2 regions of the Acerihabitans sp. genome follow, and region 1 is predicted to be linked to the other one. Evidence: predicted binding sites of a transcription regulator. Region 1 holds the regulator's gene; the other holds the start of a gene.
What was found. The regulator Fur, encoded in region 1, represses iron uptake genes when iron is present. The targets are predictions, from matches to a motif close to ATAATAATGAGAACNACTATCAA.
Positions count from the first base shown of each region.

Region 2: the regulator Fur is predicted to act here: its motif matches at 1,975-1,997, upstream of ftnA (non-heme ferritin).

Region 1 is NZ_DASWOM010000030.1:14,726-22,247, forward strand. It holds gene alsB (D-allose transporter substrate-binding protein) at 1-282, opposite strand, end outside; gene alsR (transcriptional repressor AlsR) at 304-1,191, opposite strand; gene fur (ferric iron uptake transcriptional regulator) at 1,755-2,225, opposite strand; gene fldA (flavodoxin FldA) at 2,577-3,092, opposite strand; gene ybfE (LexA regulated protein) at 3,269-3,568, opposite strand; gene VGC33_RS05630 (alpha/beta fold hydrolase) at 3,770-4,534, opposite strand; gene seqA (replication initiation negative regulator SeqA) at 4,740-5,270, shown strand; gene pgm (phosphoglucomutase (alpha-D-glucose-1,6-bisphosphate-dependent)) at 5,298-6,941, shown strand; gene VGC33_RS05645 (hypothetical protein) at 7,022-7,186, shown strand; gene VGC33_RS05650 (EamA family transporter) at 7,256-7,522, opposite strand, start outside.
Region 2 is NZ_DASWOM010000036.1:2,259-9,780, forward strand. It holds gene copD (copper homeostasis membrane protein CopD) at 1-700, opposite strand, end outside; gene yobA (CopC domain-containing protein YobA) at 701-1,090, opposite strand; gene ftnA (non-heme ferritin) at 1,280-1,795, opposite strand; gene VGC33_RS06155 (DNA polymerase III subunit theta) at 2,164-2,391, shown strand; gene exoX (exodeoxyribonuclease X) at 2,819-3,499, shown strand; gene VGC33_RS06165 (S9 family peptidase) at 3,534-5,618, opposite strand; gene VGC33_RS06170 (tellurite resistance TerB family protein) at 5,716-6,372, opposite strand; gene VGC33_RS06175 (YebF family protein) at 6,527-7,237, opposite strand; gene purT (formate-dependent phosphoribosylglycinamide formyltransferase) at 7,469-7,522, shown strand, end outside.

The sequences.
Region 1 (7,522 bases):
CACCGCCGATAAAGGAGCAAAGGCGATGCCTTTGTAATTTTTATTGGTCAAATCCTCGAATAACTGCAATTGTGATTGGAAATCGCCTTCCGAGGGTGAGGCAAATATATCCACGGTAACACCGAGATCTTGCGCTTTTTTCTCGATACCCTGTTTCATCTCAACCCAAAAAGGGTTGGATAAGGTTTTCAACACTACGGCGTAATCGGCCGCCGCGTGGGCGACGGTGGATAACATCAGTCCACAGGCGGCGCCCCCGACCAGTTTGATAAATTTATTCATTATTCTATCTCCAAAAGAGAATTATTTATAATCACGCTTAAGGTACTTGGTAATGGAACTCGTTTTTTCCAGATTTTTATTCGCCAGCTCGATATCCTGCCGCGCCACCGAAACAAAAAAAGCATCAAGCAGGGTAAGTTGCAAAATACGGGCCGAGGCGTTCCTGCCTAATAACGGGGTTTCCGGCGCGGGTGAGCAAATATTAAAATCCGCCAACTGGGCAATGGGAGAATTGCTGCTATGGGTTATGCAAATAATTTTTGCCCCATTATCCTTGGCAATCGACACCACCCGCTTAAGATCGCTGGTACGGCCCGAATGCGACACCACCAGCGCCACGTCGCCCGGTTGCAACAGCGAGGCCGACATCATCATCAAGTGGGCGTCCAGGTAGGCATTGCAACGCAGGCCGATTTTCAGGAATTTATGCTGCACGTCCGCACAGATGGAGTTGGAACCGCCGACGCCGTACAGCTCGCGCTGGTTGGCGGCAAAAAAACATTGGGCCGCCTGCTGGATCACGTTGGCGTCGACAATCGCCTGGCCTTCGACAATGGTGCGCACGGTCAGGTTAAACACTTTATTGACCACATCTTCCGGACTGTCGGTAGGAGAAAGCTCGGCGGTGATATCATGATCGGCATGATCGAAATATTCGACGATGGCGCTGCGCAGCTGCCGAAAACCGCTGAAGCCCAAAATTTTCGATACCTTGACAATCATGGCCTCCGACAGGCCAAGGCTCAGGGCCACATCCTTGATACCCGATACGTCGGTCAGGTTGCCGGGGGATAAAAACCATTCCACGATGCGGCTTTCGTTTTCGGTCATGCCTTCCTGTTTGATACGAATATAAGGGGCAATGCCGATACCGTGCGGCATATCGTTTTGCAGGTCTGAATCATTCATCGGGTCTTTCTCGGGTGATTAACATTGCCTGTCACTATATCACCATGGCGAAAGTTTAAAATCTGCAGCGAACTTCACGTTTTATATAAATTTATAAATTAATGTTTTCTGTAAAATATCGGCGCGCCAAGGAACCAGACCAGTATTGCGACGGTGGCGCTGCATAATACTTATGTTAAACAATAAGATAGGTAGACTGATCTTTTTTGTTCAGCTTTATGGATGTTAGATAGGGGGGAGGGTCTGATTTGCCACTCAATTTTTTTGCTAAAAATAACAGTGAATAAAAGGACTGTATTTCAATCAATTACCTCGTATGGTGGTCCGCGGCGGCAAAAGGTGTGAACATTGGCTTTATTAATTTTTATATTCTGTGAAGTAAGGATGCGAAAAGGGCGGCCGGGCGATGGGCGGATTGGTGACGCTGGGCAAAGCCATGCCCGGTGAACCGAGGAAACCGGTGATGGATGGGGCGGGGGTTTATCGGATGGTATTGAAAGCTTGGGCATGATGAGAAAGCGGCGTGGACAGCAGCCGCTTTAAGAGAACCTGTAACGCCGCGGTTATTCCTTTACGCCGTTGAGCATATCGGCGTGGTCGTGCAGCGTTTCGTCTTCACGGCAATTGCCGGTTTCACAATGTCCGTAAAGATATAAACTATGATTGGTCAGCTTGATATTGTGTCTTTTGGCGATGTCACGCTGGCGCGCTTCAATGAACTCATCGCGGAATTCGATGACCTTGCCGCAATCCAGGCAAATCAGGTGGTCATGATGATACTGTTGCGTCAGTTCAAAAACCGATTTGCCGCCCTCAAAGTTATGGCGGGTGACGATACCGGCATCGTCAAACTGGTTTAGCACACGGTATACCGTGGCCAGGCCAATTTCCTCACCCATATCTATCAGCTTTTTGTACAAATCTTCCGCACTGACGTGATGGCATTCCGGATCTTGCAACACTTCCAGAATCTTCAGTCTGGGAAGGGTGACTTTCAGGCCGGCCTTCTTCAATGCAATATTATTGTCAGTCATGCGGGTTTAGTCCTGTTACTTTGATAATCTGATTGTAGGCTAGCTTAGCCTATAACATCGGTCGGCCCGAAAAATGTGACGCCGTCTCATTATAGGACTGCCTGTCCAAAATGAAAGCGGCGCGTTGTTAACAACTATAGCCCGTTTTGCGAAGCGAATTCTGCAACATTTGCTAAAAAGGGTGGAACCGCTGCGCTATTGTACCGCGTTGTGGATAAAAGTTAAAAACTTGTATCTATTAATTCGAAAGGATTTAGTTATCAGCAAGGTCGGGAATGCCGCCCCGGGGACGCGACGGCTTCCGACTCCCTTGCCGGGCATTGCCCATAACGGCAAAAATGCCGCGTGGCTTCAGCCGAGCTGCAGTTCCGCGCTGATTTGCCGTACCCAGCCGTCCACGCGTTCATTGGTCAGCTCGGGCTGGCGGTCTTCGTCAATGGCCAGGCCGATGAAGTGCTGGTCGTCCGCCAGCCCTTTGGAGGCTTCGAAATGATAGCCGGCGGTAGGCCAGTGACCGACCAGGGTGGCGCCGTTGGGTTCGATGATATCGCGGATGGTGCCCATGGCGTCGCAAAAATACTCGGCATAATCCTCCTGATCGCCACAACCAAACAACGCGACTTTTTTCCCTGAGAAATCAATTTCTTCCAGGGTCGGGAAAAAATCATCCCAATCACATTGCGCCTCGCCGTAATACCAGGTCGGGATGCCGAGCAGCAGGGTGTCGAACCGCGCCAGGTCTTCTTTACTGCTTTTGGCAATGTCATGAACTTCGGCAACATCCGCACCCAGTTGCTTCTGAATCATTTTGGCAATATTTTCGGTATTGCCGGTGTCACTGCCAAAAAAAATGCCTACAGTCGCCATGAGTTTGAAAACCTCTTAAATATTATGGATGTGTTCTATAACAATCAGTCATCTTCTGCGGCAATCATAGCAGACCCTCAACCGGGGAGAAACTCGCCAGCCGGGTTTTGTCGCAAATTTGCCCGGTACGCGGCCTGTGGCGGCCCACGCCATCGCGTCTTTCCGCGCCGGCGGCGCTATCCCCGCTGACCGTCCGCTCCTTGCTGCCGCTCCAGCTCGGCCAATAAAATAAGTTCAATCAGCTCGCTGCGCGACAGGTTTTGCCGGTAGGCCAGCTCATTGAGCGCGTCCACCGCGTCGGCATTAATTTTCAGCTCCACCCGGCGCAGGCCGCGCTTTTTATCCCGGCGCAACTGGTTGCGCTTGTTGATGCGCAACTGCTCATCGCGGGACAAGGGGTTGGTCTTTGGTCTTCCCGGACGTCGCTCATCAATAAATAAATCCAGGGTGGTGCGGTCCGTTTGTTCTTTTGCCATAGGTCATGAAGGGATTGTGCATCAAAAAGCAGGCGGGCTGACGCCGGCCGGCGACGCGATAACCCGCGCCGCCGGGCGCGCATCGCCCGTAACCTTATGTTTTACGTACGCCATGGCCCGCATAAAACACAGCGGGCCATGTTACCCCAGGCCGGTATCAAACGACAATATTAAACTCAGGGCAAATCCCCCCGACCCGGCCTATTCCGCCAGGAAACGGTCCAGGGCGCGCATTACCGCCGCGGGTTTTTCCGCATGGACCCAATGACCGGCGCCGGCGACCACGTGGGCGCGCGCCTGGGGGAACTGGCGCAGGATCGCGTCGCGGTAACGGTCGTCAAGGTAGGGCGACTTTTCGCCCCGGATAAACAGCGCCGGCCCGGCCCAGGGCGCCGATTCCCGCCAGCCGATAAGCGACGGATAATTCTCCCACAGCGCCTCAAGGTTAAAACGCCACCCGCCCTGGTGAAACGATTTGAGCAAAAACTGGATGGTTCCCTCATCAAGCGCATCCTGTCGCATCAGCGCCGCCGCCTCCGCGCGCTGTGTGACGCCCGCGGCCGCAACGCGCCTGAGCGCGGCGAAAACATTGTCGTGATGGCGGGTGGGGTAGGCCACCGGCGCCATGTCGATAACCGCCAGCCGGGCAACGCGATCGGGCGCCTGCGCGGCGAGAGTCATGGCGACCTTGCCGCCCATGGAATGTCCGATCAGGATGCTTGCGCCAAAGCGCAACTCAGCGAGCAGGTCAATCACATCCTGGCTCATGGCGGCGTAACCGGCATCGCCATCATGGGGCGAGAGGCCGTGATTACGCAGATCAATTTGCAGGATGGCGTGGCGTTCCCCCAGCGGCCGGGCCAGCACACCCAGGTTATCCAGACTGCCGAACAGCCCGTGCAGCAATACCACCGGCGGGGTTTCGCCCGGCTGCCGGGCCGGTTGCAGACGATAGTGTAATTTCATCCTGATCCTCATGGCGACAACGGAGCCTGATAGCCTATCATGAGTCATCCGTCCCGCGGCCGCAAAAAAAAGCCGGCGGCGCCGGACAGGGCCTCGGGGGTTATTCCGACTTTTTACTCAAGCCGGATACTAGCGCTATTCGCCGGGCCGGTTTAGCTTGTATAATCCTTTTGATTGATTTATGAGAAGAAAGCCCCGGATAAAGATGAAAACAATAGAAGTCGACGAAGACCTTTACCGCTATATCGCCAGCCACACGCAACATATTGGCGAAAGCGCCTCGGATATTTTGCGCCGGATGCTGAAATTCAACGTTCAGGCCAACGCGGCGGCGCGCGCCAAGGCGGAGGAAACGCCCGCCAAGGCGGAGCCCGCATCGCCGGCGCGCGATCGGGTGCGCGCCATGCGTGAGCTCCTGCTGTCGGACGGCTACGCGGATCAGCGCAAGGCGGTCGATCGTTTTATGCTGGTGCTGTCAACCCTTTACACCCTGTCCCCGGCCGAGTTTACCGGCGCGGCGGAGACCCTGCACGGCCGCACCCGTACCTATTTTGCCGCGAATGAACAGACATTATTGCAAAATGGCAGCCATACTAAACCCAAGCAGGTACCTGAAACGCCTTATTGGGTTATCACCAACACCAATACCGAACGTAAGCGGAGCATGGTGGAACACATTATGCTGGCAATGCAGTTCCCGGTGGAACTGACCGACAAAGTTTGCGGTACCATTTGATCAACAGCAGCCAAGGGAGAAGCACCGATGGCTAATAGCCCCCGCGCCGGGCAACCCGCCCGGCAAAGCGATTTAATCAACGTCGCGCAGTTAACCTCACAGTATTATGTGTTGCGTCCGGAACCGGGCAACACCGCGCATGCGGTAAAATTCGGTACTTCAGGCCATCGCGGCAGCGCGGGACGCCACAGTTTTAATGAAGCCCATATCCTGGCCATCAGCCAGGCCATCGCCGAGGAACGCGCCAAACAGGGCATAACCGGTCCATGTTATGTGGGCAAGGATACCCACGCGCTGTCCGAACCGGCGTTTATTTCCGTTTTGGAAGTCCTCAGCGCCAACGGCGTGGACATTATCGTCCAGCAGGAAAACGGCTTTACCCCGACGCCGGCGGTATCCAACGCCATCCTGACGCACAACCGCACAGGCGGCGCGCAGGCCGACGGCATCGTGATTACGCCGTCCCATAACCCACCGGAAGACGGCGGCATTAAATACAATCCGCCTAACGGCGGGCCGGCGGACACCAACCTGACCAAGGTGATAGAAGAACGCGCCAACGCCCTGCTGGCCGAGGAGCTGCGCGGGGTCAAGCGCCAGTCGCTGGACGCGGCCTGGAACAGCGGCCATATCCACGCGCAGGACCTGGTTCAGGCCTATGTGGAAGGACTGGCCGAGGTGGTGGACATGGCGGCTATCCAAAAAGCCGGCCTGAAACTGGGCGTCGATCCGCTGGGAGGGTCGGGCATTGCCTACTGGCAGCGTATCGCCGAGTACTATAAGCTCGATTTGACGCTGGTGAATGAGCAGATTGACCAGACCTTCCGGTTTATGTATCTGGACCACGACGGCATTATCCGCATGGACTGCTCGTCCCAATGGGCCATGACCGGCCTGCTGTCCCTGCGTGATAAGTTCGACCTGGCGCTGGCCAACGACCCCGATTACGACCGCCACGGCATCGTTACCCCGGCGGGCCTGATGAACCCCAACCATTTCCTGGCGGTGGCGATCAACTACCTGTTCCAGCACCGCCCGCAGTGGGGCGCCGACGTGGCGGTGGGCAAAACCCTGGTCTCCAGCGAGATGATTGACCGGGTGGTGGCCGACCTGGGCCGCCGGCTGGTGGAAGTGCCGGTCGGGTTTAAGTGGTTTGTCGACGGCCTGTTCGACGGTACCCTGGGTTTTGGCGGTGAAGAGAGCGCGGGCGCCTCGTTCCTGCGCTTTGACGGCAAACCCTGGTCCACCGATAAAGACGGTATCATCATGTGCCTGCTGGCCGCGGAGATCACCGCCGTGACCGGCAAAAACCCCCAGCAGCATTATGATGAGCTGGCGCAACGTTTCGGCGCGCCCAGCTATAACCGCATCCAGGCCCCGGCCAGCCATGCGCAGAAAGCGGTGTTGGCCAAGCTGTCTCCCGAAATGGTCTCCGCCAGTACCCTGGCCGGCGACGCCATCACCGCGCGGTTGACGGAAGCGCCCGGCAACGGCGCGTCCATCGGCGGCCTGAAGGTCATCACCAAAAACGGCTGGTTTGCCGCGCGTCCGTCCGGTACCGAAGAAGCCTACAAAATTTATTGTGAAAGCTTCCTGGGACCAAAGCACCGTGAACAGATCGAACGGGAAGCGGTGGATATCGTCGGCGAAGTGCTGGCCGGCGCAAAATAACATCCCTGTGGCGGGCGGCAATCGCCGCTCCGCCCGAGCGGTTCGCCCAGGCGGCAAGCACACGCGCCTGGGGTGAACTGTTGGAAGTATTCGCCGACGGCACCGACGGGGCGCTGTTTTTGGATGAAGCGCATATCAGGCTGCAGGATATCCATCCTGAAGATATCAGCGTCGTGACGCAGGAGGCACTGGGGCGGTTTCCCGAGCTGTCGCCTGGGATTTGGCGGCGCTACCTGAAGAAATAACCCTCGGGGCAGGCCTTATTCTTCTGGGTCCATAGGGCATAGCCGGGTGTGTATGTCCGCTGGAAACGCCTAACCGAGCGCCACCATAAGGGCGCCGGCGGTAATAAGCGCCACCCCCGCGCCCGCCACCAGCGATATTTTTTCCCCAAACAGAATCACCGCCATCACCACGGCGAACACCACGCTGAGTTTATCGATGGGCGCCACCTGCGAAACATTGCCGTATTTGATTGCCATAAAATAGAATAGCCATGACAAGGCGCCCGCCACGCCGCTAAGCACGATAAAACCCAGGGCTTTTTTATCCGCCAGGATTACGCCGACCATATTCATCTT
Region 2 (7,522 bases), on a different contig from region 1:
TCAATAGCAGCCGCTGGTACGGCGCCGACCAGTCGAGCGGCCAGCGTCCCAGTACCAGCATGGTATTGGCGATGCCGGTGAAAATGACCATCGCCACGGCCCCATGCCCGCTGCGTGAAAAACGAATCAGCGCGCGCAGCGCGTCCGGACGCTGCGCCTGACGAAGCAGCGGCAGGCAAAACAGCAGCGGCAGCAGCCCTCCCAGCCACCAGGCGGCGGAAAACAGATGCGCTATTTGATTAAACCGTTGCAGCACGCCGCGCAATCCCACACTCATCGCCGTGTGCCCGACCAGCGCCTGGCTCGCCAGCAGGCCCGCCATGGCGGCCAACAATAAGCGACTCCGGGTGGCCGTTAACGGCCCGCGACCCGCGGCGAACAGCGCCGCCACGGCAATAGCCATATGCCATAGCCAGACCGTGCCGAACGAGGTGCCGAGCACCGCCGACCAGACGGCGGGAGAGAGGGTTTGCGCCCAGCCGTCCCCCATTTGCCCGGATTGCAGCGCCAGCAGAATCACCGCCGTTGCCAGGGCGAACCAGGCCAGGATGCGCAGCGTGGCGCCAAGGGACGCGCGCAGCCGGTCGCGCAGCGCGGGCGGCGCCAGGTATTCGCAAAACAGCGCCGTGCCGAACGTCTGCATGACCGCCGCGATATGGAAATAGCGGCAGGCGGAATAACACTCCGCCAGGCTTAGCATCTATTTGACGCTGAACTGATAATTGCCTTGGGTTTTATGGCTGTCCACCGAGACCACATGCCATTGCACCTGATAATCGCCGGCGGCCAGGGGTTTTTCGATGGGTACGATAAGCTGCATGGGGTTGGCGGGGTCTACCTTGACGGCGCCGGTGGGAATAATGGCATTAGCGGGACCGGTGAGGGTCAGGCCGCTGAAAGCGGGCTCGATACCCTCGCTGAAGGTCAGGGTCAACGCCTGGGGGGCGTCCGTCATAGTGGCGTTGGCCGCCGGATATTGCGTTTTCAGGTGCGCGTGCGCCTGGGCCTGTTGCGAACCCAGCAGGGTCAGTGCGGTTAAAAACAGCGTAAACAGGGGGGCGGTAAAACGTTGGCTGGACATCGATGTCATTTCCTAAGACTAAACGGTTATCCTGTCGGTTAACCCGACGCTTTGCGGTCCATCGCGCGGGCGCTGTCGGTTATTCGTTTATGCTGAGGAAACAAAAAACCCGGCGCTGCTACCGGCTTGCCTGGACGCAAGCTGATGATAACGGCAGCCGGGGCTGAAGTCGAGCAAACCTCATTGCGAGCGCTTTGCTTACATCGGCGCGGCGGTATTATCCCCGCCGTTCATTTTTTTCAAATCCTGATCGATAAAGAACAACCCGCTGTTATTGGTATCCACCAGCGCGAGCTTGTCCAGAATAGATTTGAACAGTTTTTCCTCTTCATGCTGTTCGGAAACGTACCATTGCAGAAAATTAAAGGTCGAATAGTCTTGACTTATCATAGCCGCATGGACCAGCTCGTTGATTTTACGGGTGATCATCTGTTCATGCTCATAGGTACGCTTAAACAGTTCGGCAAGCGAAGTAAAACCGGTCGGCGGCGCCTCGATGGCGCCAAGCACCGGCATGGTGCCCGTATCGTTAAGATAGTCGAACAGGCGGCGCATATGGTCCATCTCTTCCAGAGACTGGGTTTTGAGGAACGCCGAAGCGCCTTCATAGCCTTTATCACTGCACCAGGCGCTCATCTGCAGATAAAGATTAGCGGAAAAAAATTCAAGGTTGAGTTGTTCGTTGAGCTTAATTGCCATTTCTTGTTTTAGCATGGGCAGGTGTCCTTTTAAAGATAAAGTAAATAGCGAATATATACATTATGCCAAATGCTAACAAAAATTACACTATAATTTAACCAATGAGTTATTTTAATAATTTTAGCTATAAAATCATGCATTTATTTATTATCAAATAAGGAATTTTTCATACAAAACAATATTTATTAATGCTAGTGATAGGCGTTCTTATTTGTATTATGAATTGCACGGGCAATTATTATGGCTATTTTTGACCGGTATTACCGCACCGACTGTTAACACAAACGATTATTATTTGTATTACTCCCCTGGCGACGCTTGCGTTTTGACGCCCGGTGCCTTATTTTTAGCATCATCATACCTTACAGGCACCGGGAGACTAAATGGAGTATAACCTGGCCAAACTGGGCAGCGAGGCGATGGACAAGATCAATGTCGATCTGGCCGCGTCCGGCGTGGCGTTCAAGGAACGGTACAATATGCCGGTGGTCGCCGAGCATGTGGAACGGGAACAGCCTGAGCATCTGCGCGCTTATTTCCGCGAACGGGTGGCGATTTATCGCCAGGCGTCGCTAAATTTTTCCCGTTTGCCGTATGAGCCACGAAAATAATCCGCCAATGGCTTATACTGTACTGGCAATGCCCCGGCCCGATCCTGAACCACAGGCTGGAAGGCAAGCAGGTGAATCGCGCGCCCTTCCCCGCGGGACATGGCTTGCCGGCTCGTCCGGCGACGTCCGCCGGGGGGCAGAAAAGCACAAAATGACTTGATTATCAGTGCCAAATGGCAGTTAATCATTTCTACATTTCCGGTTCTTTTACAGAGAGGCAAATATGAGTAAGGGAATGGATCGTAAAAAAGACACGAAAAAGAAACCGCTGAAATCGCCGGAAGAAAAACGCGCCGACAAGCGTAACAGAAAGACCCAGCCTGATATCGTGTAAGGCTAACCAATATTAAACCCGCATCTGATGCGGGTTTTTTGTTGGCCCGATTCCGGGCATAATGAGCATTCCTTCTTCTGGACAGGTAACCTCATGTCTTTTCGTGTTATCGATACTGAAACCTGCGGGCTGGACGGCGGCGTCGTGGAAGTCGCCTCGGTGGATGTCATTGACGGACAGTTGTGCAACGCCATGAGCGATCTGGTCAACCCCGACCGTCCCATCGGCCACGAAGCCATGGCCATCCACCATATCACCGAAGCCATGGTCGAGGATAAACCGCGTATCGCCAAGGTTATCGGCCGCTATCACGGCAGCCCCTATTATGTGGCGCATAACGCCGCCTTCGACCGCCGCATGCTGCCGGAAATGCACGGCCAGTGGATTTGCACCGTCAAGCTTGCGCGCAAGCTCTATCCGGGTTTGAAATACAGCAACCAGTACCTGCGCTACGCGCTGGACCTGGACGTCACCGTGCCGGAGGGTCTGTATCCCCATCGCGCCCTGTACGATTGCTACGTTACGGCGGCGCTGCTGGTGAAAATCATCGGGGATTCCGGCTGGAGCGCCGAGCAAATGGCGGCGCTATGCAACGAGACCACCCTGCTGACGACGTTTAAGTTTGGCAAATACCGGGGCCAGCCGATGGAGCGCGTGGCGCGTGACGATCCCGGCTATCTGAAATGGATGCTGGCCAACCTCAAGGACCTGTCGGCGGATATGCGTTTTAGCATCAAGCATTACCTGAAGCAGTCATCAGACGGAACGCTTTGATAAACGCGCCGCCTGATGTCGTCACGCCGCCATATCAAGCCGCCGGCGTTGCCATGCCGGCGTTCAGCAGCCTGGCATTGTCGGTCGTCAGGGACAGAATGAAGGTATACTCCATCGCAATGCCCTCATAACCCTTGAAACGCCCCGATTTACCACCGTGGCCGGCATCCATGTCGGTACAAAGCAGCAGCAGGTTGTCGTTGGTCTTCATCGTCCTGAGCTTAGCCACCCATTTGGCCGGTTCCCAGTATTGCACCTGCGAATCATGCAGGCCGGTGGTGACCAGCAGGTGCGGGTAAGCCTGGGCGCTGACCCGATCGTAGGGACTGTAGCGCTTGATATAATCGTAGTATTCTTTTTCCTCCGGATTGCCCCATTCGTCATATTCTCCGGTCGTCAGCGGTATGCTGTCATCCAGCATAGTGGTCACCACATCCACGAACGGCACCTGCGCCACCACGCCCTTGAACAGATCCGGCGCCATATTGATCACCGTGCCCATCAACAGGCCCCCGGCGCTGCCGCCCATGGCAAACGCCTGTTTTTTGTCGCCATAGCCGCTGTCCAGCAGATATCGGCTGACGTCGATAAAATCGTTAAAGGTGTTGAGCTTATTGAACAGCTTGCCGTCTTCATACCATTGCTGGCCCAATTCGCCGCCGCCGCGGATATGCGCCAGGGCAAAGACGAATCCGCGATCGAGCAGGCTGAGCCGGCTGGCGCTGAAATCAGGGTCCATGCTGCTGCCATAGGAACCATAGCCATACACCAGCAGCGGATTTTGCCCGGGCTGGAACAGATCCTTGCGGTAAACCAGCGACACCGGCACTTCGACGCCGTCGCGGGCGGCGACCCACAGCCGTTCGCTGCGGTAGTGATTGGCGTCGAAGTTTTTCACCTGCGACTGTTTGAGCAGCCTGCGTTCGCCGGTATCCATATTCAGTTCAAACAGGGTGGTCGGCGTGGTCATGGAGGAATAACCATAGCGCAGCCAGGCGCAGTGGGGATCGGGGTTATAGGCCAGCCAGGTGACGTAGGTGGGATCGTCAAAGGCGATGCCCTTTTCTTCCCCGCTTTGCCAATGGATTTGCCGCAGGCTGGTCAGGCCCTGGTGACGTTCCTCCACCACCAGCCAATCGCTGAACAGGGTAAAATTTTCCAATACCACGTCATCCCTGGCCGGTATAAGCGTTTGCCACAGTTTTTCATCACCCGTTTCGCTGCGGTAGAGCGCAAAATTCTTGCCTTCACGATTGGAGCGGACGTAGAAATGGCCCTGGTAATGATCCAGCGAATACTCATGGTCATGGCGGCGGGTCAGGAATACCTGCGGGCGGGCCTTGGGATCGTCGGCGTCCAGCAGCAGGATCTCACCCGAGGTGGTGCTGCCCAGCGCGATGATGATATAGCGTTCCGAGGTGGTTTTATGCACGCTGACATAGAAGGTATCGTCTTTCTCTTCATACACCAGTTCGTCGAGCGCCGGTGAGGTGCCGATCCGGTGGCGGTAAACCTGATAGGGCAGCAGCGTCTTTTTATGCTTGCGCACGTAATAGAGGATCTGGGAGTCGCTGGTCCATTCAAAACCCGACGAGGTATCCTCGATCACTTCCGGATACCAGGAATCGCGGGCCAGGTTCTTGAAACGGATGCCGTACAGGCGGCGCGAGAGGAAATCCTCCGCCGCCGCCATGATGGCGTTGTCCGGACTTATCTCCAGGGACCCCATGGTATAGAATTCGCTTTGCGCCGCGCGTTTGTTGCCGTCAAGCAGGATTTCCCATTCGGCGGATTCCGGCAGGTCGGCGCGCTGGCGGGTATAAATGGCGTACTCGTTGCCAGGCTCATAGCGGCTCTGGTAACGATAACCACGCCGGATATAAGGCACCGAGCGATCCTCCTGGGGAATGCGCTCCACCATTTCGGTGAATAAGCGGTGGCGCAGTTCCTCATGGCCCGCCATCATGGCTTCGCCATAGGTATTCTCCTGGGCCAGATAGTCCAGTACGGCGGGATCTTCACGTTTATCATCGCGCAGCCAATAATAATCATCGATCCGCGTCTCACCATGCACGGTCAGGTTATGTGGTCTTTTTTCAGCTATCGGGGGAAATCTCATACGCACCCTTCCTTATTTCTCATAAGAAACAGAGTGGCACGAATATGGCGGGATGCCAAGCGCAGCCGTTTCCATCGCCGGCGCCGGCAACCGGGAGTCAGCGCGGCGGGACGGGGGTTATCTGCGCTTTAAGCTGTTGTTCCAGGCCGGTTTTTACATCTTCGGGAATTTTCAGCGCCAGCGCCAATGCATCCATATAGCTTCTTTCCATAAAATGATCGACATCGACCACCGCGCAGCTGAGGTAATAGATCTCCAGGGCCTCGTCCTCGCCGTGAATATCCTGCGCCAGGCGCGCCGGGTCCAGCGGTTGGGCAATGGCGTCCTGAACCAGAAGCTCCACATCCTCGCCCAGGCCCAACTGATGCAGGTTGTCCCGAATGGCGCGTTGCTCATGGTCGTCGATATGGCCGTCGGCCTTGGCGGCAAAAACCAGTGCCGTCACCAGCCGCTGCGCGCGATGGTTGATGGGAGTTGGTGGCTGGGTAAACCGCGCATCGTTCTGATGCGTGTCGCGTACGCGTTTTTTATATTGATCCCAGAGCACCGCGCCTATCGCGGCGCCGCCGCCGATAAACAGGGCGTTCTTGCCCACCGCGCCAATCATCTTGCGTGACGATTTACTGGCCACCAGCAGGCCGGCCAGCCCGCCAAGCGCGCCGGGCGCCAGCAGGTCCGCCAGGTTGCCGCCGGGATCCCCCGGTCCGCCCTTCTGCTGGACCAGGGTCTGGATTTTCTGCATCCACTGATTCATTGCCGTTCCCCTTCAGGTAGGGTATGCCGGACGGAGTCCGGCGCCACACGTCCTAACCTAACGGCTTTTGTGTCAAGTTGTTAAAAGGATTTGCAAAGATAGCGGGGCCGTGGGTGTCCAGACGCGCATTTCACTGCGCGTCCGGCGGGGTATCTTATTGCTGGAGTGAATAACTTATTTCGCCTTTTTCACAGTCAAGGTTAACCGCATAGGCGCGATCGGCGGTTTGTCCGCGAATTTTCAACGGCGCCTGCCAGCTGTCGCCGCTGCCGGTAATATCCTCCGGGTTCACCTGGGCGACGATGGTATCGCCGCCGAGGGCCTTTTTATCGTCGTCGGTGTGGGGGAAGCGATTCTGGGTGTAATCCTGTTTAATCAGTTCCGCTACCTGAGGGGCGTTCAGATCGGGACAGGCCGCAACTTTATAGGTTTTACCCGGCTGGTTTTTTTTGGCCGCCGGCTTGTTATTCTCGACGGTCGCGGCAGCGGTGGTCGCCGTGGCGGCGGCCGGGTTGGCTTTATCCGCCGCGCTCTTTTTCGCCGGTGCAGGTTTAGCGGCGGCCGGCTTGTCGTCGGCCGGTTTTTCATCCGGCGCTTTTTTAGCCGGGGCGGTGGCCGCGGGCGTGGCCGGCGTTTCTGCCGGCGCGGCGTTGTTGGCCGGCGCCTGTGCCGGCGCTGCGGCGCCCTGTTGCGTATCCTGCGCCTGGCCGGCCGGCTGCCGGGCGGCGGATGTACCGTCCGTGGACGTTTGCGTGGTTGCCGCTTGCCCCGCCGCCGGCTGCGTCTGATCTTCCGCGGCCGCTACAGACGACAGCATCATGCCGATGGCGATAATGCCCATCAGGCCGATTCCTGTTTTATGCATAAAACCTCCACGTGTTTTGATTATCCGTTTCTCAAAGTATTGATTGATAATAGCCGGTTAAAATTACCTTGAGAACAGGAACTACACCAACTATACCAAATGCCGGCGATTTTTAGCGCCCTTCCGGCATTTTTTCACCCCTGTATCCTGCGGCCACGGGCCTGTGCTGCTGCACAGGCAAACGTTTTCGTTTATACTGCGCGCAATTTTTATCACCTCAGGGGAAAGCGGATGTTAATCATTGGAACGGCGTTACGTCCCGGCGCCACGCGCGTCATGTTGCTC